2 regions of the Oceanobacillus sp. E9 genome follow, and region 2 is predicted to be linked to the other one. Evidence: a T-box and tRNA genes for the amino acid it is inferred to sense, from the RefSeq annotation. Region 2 holds a T-box; the other holds one or more tRNA genes.
What was found. The T-box of region 2 lies ahead of tyrS (tyrosine--tRNA ligase). A T-box ahead of a tRNA ligase gene usually reads a tRNA of that ligase, here a tRNA-Tyr.
Positions count from the first base shown of each region.

Region 1: it has a tRNA-Tyr gene. The T-box ahead of tyrS (tyrosine--tRNA ligase) is inferred to sense a tRNA for this amino acid. The anticodon was not compared.

Region 1 covers NZ_LSNA01000008.1:465,660-468,060, forward strand. The annotation lists gene AQ616_RS16050 (hydroxymethylglutaryl-CoA reductase, degradative) at 1-931, opposite strand, end outside; tRNA gene AQ616_RS16055 (tRNA-Lys) at 1,176-1,248, opposite strand; tRNA gene AQ616_RS16060 (tRNA-Gln) at 1,319-1,393, opposite strand; tRNA gene AQ616_RS16065 (tRNA-Tyr) at 1,404-1,487, opposite strand; tRNA gene AQ616_RS16070 (tRNA-Thr) at 1,535-1,610, opposite strand; tRNA gene AQ616_RS16075 (tRNA-Val) at 1,913-1,988, opposite strand; tRNA gene AQ616_RS16080 (tRNA-Glu) at 1,996-2,070, opposite strand; gene fabI (enoyl-ACP reductase FabI) at 2,332-2,401, shown strand, end outside.
Region 2 covers NZ_LSNA01000005.1:92,281-94,681, reverse strand. The annotation lists gene tyrS (tyrosine--tRNA ligase) at 1-1,261, opposite strand, end outside; T-box leader at 1,319-1,522, opposite strand; gene AQ616_RS04165 (transglycosylase domain-containing protein) at 1,643-2,401, shown strand, end outside.

The sequences.
Region 1 (2,401 bases), on a different contig from region 2:
CAGACCATGTAGTCATCGAACCATATTGGCCGTCCTTTGCTGCATATGCATGAGCACCAGCTTCAACAGCACGCCAATCATTCCCTGTAGCTATCACGATTGGGTCAATGCCATTCATGATACCTTTGTTATGTGTCACAGCTCGATATGGATCAGAGGCTGCAAATTCGTAGGCGTGTATAACACCGTCTCTAACTTCTTCACCAGTAAAATCACCAGTCGTTAAAAGATAAGGAGGAATAACACATCTCGCACTTGCCAAGCTTCGATCAGCATAATTCGACAAAATTCGAAGATAAACCTTACCGCCAGTTATTTCTTCAACAATAGGAGCAATGGCTTCCACCATTGTGTTGATCATGTTCGCCCCCATTGCATCACAAGTATCGACATATATATGCATAACAAGCATTTGAGAGTATGTTGAATTTGCACCTTCATTTAAGATACGAACATCGAGGTCTCTTGTCCCACCGCCGCGCTTAACAATACTTGGATAGGCGTCATTAGCTGCGCTTAGCAAAGTATCTTTTTGGTTAAGTAGCGCTTGCTTCGCGTCTTTAAAATCAGAACATCCTACTACTTGTATCTGTCCTATCATTAATCTTTCCCTAGACTTCGCTTCAAATCCACCAGCACTTCTAACAATTTTTGCTATATGACTAGCGGATGCTACAACAGAAGCTTCTTCAATCGCCATAGGTACGGTATACTCTTTCCCGTTTATTACAAAGTTCAATCCCATACCTAAAGGGAGTTCATACGTTCCAACAACATTCTCTATCATGTTGTTAGCTTTGTCTAAAGATAATGAAGGATTATTTGACAAGTTACGCATTTGCTCATCTGTTAAATCATAATTATCCTTTAATAACTTACGTCTTTCGTCTACGGACATATTATAAAAACCTGGAATTCTAGAAGATTTCATTCCCCGCTCATCCTTTAATCTGTTGAAGTTCAGTTGAACTAAATATTTTAATGGATCGTTTCCCAAATTAAACTATGTAAATTATAACATGAAATATAATGACTTTTCATTTAGAAGTTCCTAGATGTGTTAAGTAATGAACTTTCAATTATTTCCTTATCTTCTGTAAAGCATTTTCATACTGCTTTTCTCTATATGCAAAAACAAACAGGTCCGACTAATCGTTCCTGTTTGTTCCTAGTGATGAGCCATGAAGGATTCGAACCTTCGACCCTCTGATTAAAAGTCAGATGCTCTACCGACTGAGCTAATGGCTCGTATTAAATGAATCTTTCATTAATATATAGTTTATAAAAAAGGCATAAAAAAAAGCCCTTAATTTAAGTATGGCTGGGCCACCAGGATTCGAACCTGGGGTACACGGGATCAAAACCCGATGCCTTACCGCTTGGCTATGGCCCAACAACAAAAATGGTGGAGGGGGGCAGATTCGAACTGCCGAACCCGAGGGAGCGGATTTACAGTCCGCCGCGTTTAGCCACTTCGCTACCCCTCCGTAGATATTGTTAACCATAAGATAAAGATTATACACTTAAATTTAAATGGTGCCGGCCAGAGGACTTGAACCCCCAACCTACTGATTACAAGTCAGTTGCTCTACCAGTTGAGCTAGGCCGGCATTATAAGATTTTAGTATTAGATTAATTTTTAATCTAACCAAATGAAATGCTTGTCGTGTTGCAAGATCACTCAGTGTTGCAGCACATAGTTAATCGATTTAAGTAATGACCCCTGCATCTAAAAGCTTACTCGAAGCGGTTTGTGCTTCGGGGTTACTCGACGTTAACTCGGGAGAAGTTTCGCTCGTTGCTCTACCAGTTGAGCTAGGCCGGCATAAATGAAAAATACAATGCAAAAGGAATACTATCAAAATTCTCTTTATGTTGCAAGAATACGTATCATTCATTTTATAAAAATCGATGGTGGAGGATGCAGGGATCGAACCTGCGACCCCCTGCTTGTAAGGCAGGTGCTCTCCCAGCTGAGCTAATCCTCCATATTATTGGTGACCCGTACGGGATTCGAACCCGTGTTACCGCCGTGAAAGGGCGGTGTCTTAACCGCTTGACCAACGGGCCATGATGCTTTTCGACACGCTTTTTGAAGTATGTCTCGCAAACTGACGAATTTTATTATATCGAGTATCCCCCCTTTTGTAAAGAGTAAATTGAAATTTTTTCAGGATTTTTTTATTTTAGTTTCAAACCGCTTCATTACTGGAATAATCACACTTTTCAGCCTTTCTTAACATCCTCAAAAACACCTTTTTATGTTTTGGTTTCATTACCAGGTACTAATAAGTTATAATAAATTCATAACGAATCATTTGGAGGTAAACTATGACGAAACTATTAGAAGGTAAAAATATCGTAGTTATGGGTGTTGCAAATGAACGAAGCATCGCCTGGG
Region 2 (2,401 bases):
GAAAATACTTTTTCTTCCCTCTACGAATAACAGTGAATTTACTTCCTAAATGGTCCTTTTCATCCACATGGTAATCCATTTCCTGCACGCGGTCACCATTAATGTAAATCGCTCCATTTTTAACATCTTCACGTGCTTGTCGTTTTGATGATGATATTTTCGAATCGACGAGTAAATCAATTAAACCAATAGGTTCACGTGTAATAATATGATTTGGTACATCTTTAAACGCTTGTTCTACTTCTCCAACATTTAACTGTTTAATATCCCCATTGAACAATGCATTTGTAATACGCTTCGCTTGTTCTAATGCAGCTTCATCATGAACGGTTTTCGTCATTTCTTCTGCTAAACGTTTTTGAGCAACACGTTTTTCAGGTTGTGTTTCTACTTCTTTTTCAAGTTCAGCAATTTCTTCTACAGATAAGAAAGTAAAGTAACGTATAAAACGAATAACATCACGATCATCCGTATTATACCAAAATTGATAAAACTCGTATGGTGAAGTTTTTGCTGCATCAAGCCAAATAGCATTTCCAGCTGTTTTACCAAATTTTGTTCCGTCTGCTTTTGTTATTAGTGGCACTGTCAAACCGAATACTTCAATATTCTCATCATGGTTTTCACGTGAACGGCGGATGAGTTCCATACCTGCAGTAATATTCCCCCACTGATCACTTCCACCAATCTGTAAGGTACAGTTTTCCTCTTCATAAAGTTTTAAGTAATCTAATGATTGTAAAATCATGTAACTAAATTCTGTAAAGGTAATACCTTGTTCAATTCGTGCTGATACAGATTCTTTTGCTAACATATAATTTATACCAAAATGCTTCCCTGCATCACGTAGAAAATCAATTATTGTCATATTACCTAACCAGTCATGATTATTACGTGCTACTACCGCATTTTCGCTTGAGTTACTTTCCATATCAACCAATTTAGCAATTTGTTGTTGAAGTTTCGAAGTGAATCCATTTACCACTTCTGGAGCGTTTAAACTCCTTTCACTTGATCGACCACTAGGATCACCAATCATCCCTGTTCCGCCTCCAACAAGGGCAATTGGTTTATGACCTGCTTGCTGGAATCGTTTCAACATCGTTAAAGGTACTAAATGTCCAATATGCAAACTATCTGCCGTTGGGTCAAATCCACAATATAATGTTACTTGATTATCTTGTAAATGTTTCTTTAATCCTTCACGATCTGTAGTTTGATGAATCAAACCTCTGCTTTCTAAATCTTGTAAAATATCCATGTAATCACACTCCAAAATTTATATTTTTCAAATAAAAAACTCGTCTCTTCCTGAAATGGAAGGGACGAGTTGAATTCGCGGTACCACCCTTGTTGCTGGATTACCAGCCACTTGGAATTGTTAACGATGTTTCCACCGATCTCTAAATAAGAGAATTACTCCAGATTGTAATTCACTTGCAAATATATACTGACTTGCACCACCCGTCAGTTCTCTTTAATAGTGATTTGCATAGCTACTTCGATCCTTCTTCGTATTTAACTTTATTGTATGATACTATTCATAGCATAATCGTAACCGGAATGCAACAATTTAATAATCTACGCTCCTAAAAAATTTGTCATATGCTATAATAGTTTAGAGAATTTAGGAGGTCTATACATGAATATGAAAGAAAAACTACTACGTTTTTGGGATACATTAAAGCGTTGGTGGCATGAAGGTATCGTCCAACGAACTTCTAGAATTACATATGATGTAGTTTGGAATATTATCTTATTTACTTGCGTTATCATGTTCATCGGATTCTTTTTAGTTGGAGGTATCGGTTTAGGTTACTTCGCATCGTTAGTAAAAGATGAACCTATTCGAGATAAAGAATCTATGGCAATGGATATTTATAATTATTCAGAAACATCAAGTATTTATTTTGCTGGAGAAGTATATGCAGGTGATATACGTTCTGATCTATATCGGGAAGATACTACATTGAAAGAAGTGTCTCCAATCTTAATTGATGCTGTCATTGCTACTGAGGATGAGTATTTTATGGAACACGAGGGTGTTGTACCTAAAGCTATTCTAAGAGCAATGGTACAAGAATTGACCAATTCTTCTATTCAAACAGGTGGTAGTACACTAACACAGCAATTAATCAAGAATCAAATACTAACAAATGAAGTTTCGTTTGAAAGAAAAGCAAAAGAAATATTACTTGCTATGCGATTAGAACAATTCTTCGAGAAAGACGAAATTATGGAAGCTTATTTGAATATTATTCCGTATGGTCGTAACTCTTCTGGTCGTAATATCGCAGGGATTCAAACAGCGTCTCAAGGCATATTTGGTGTGGATGCAAATGAACTTTCACTTCCACAAGCGGCTTATTTAGCCGGATTACCACAAAGCCCTTCTGTTTAT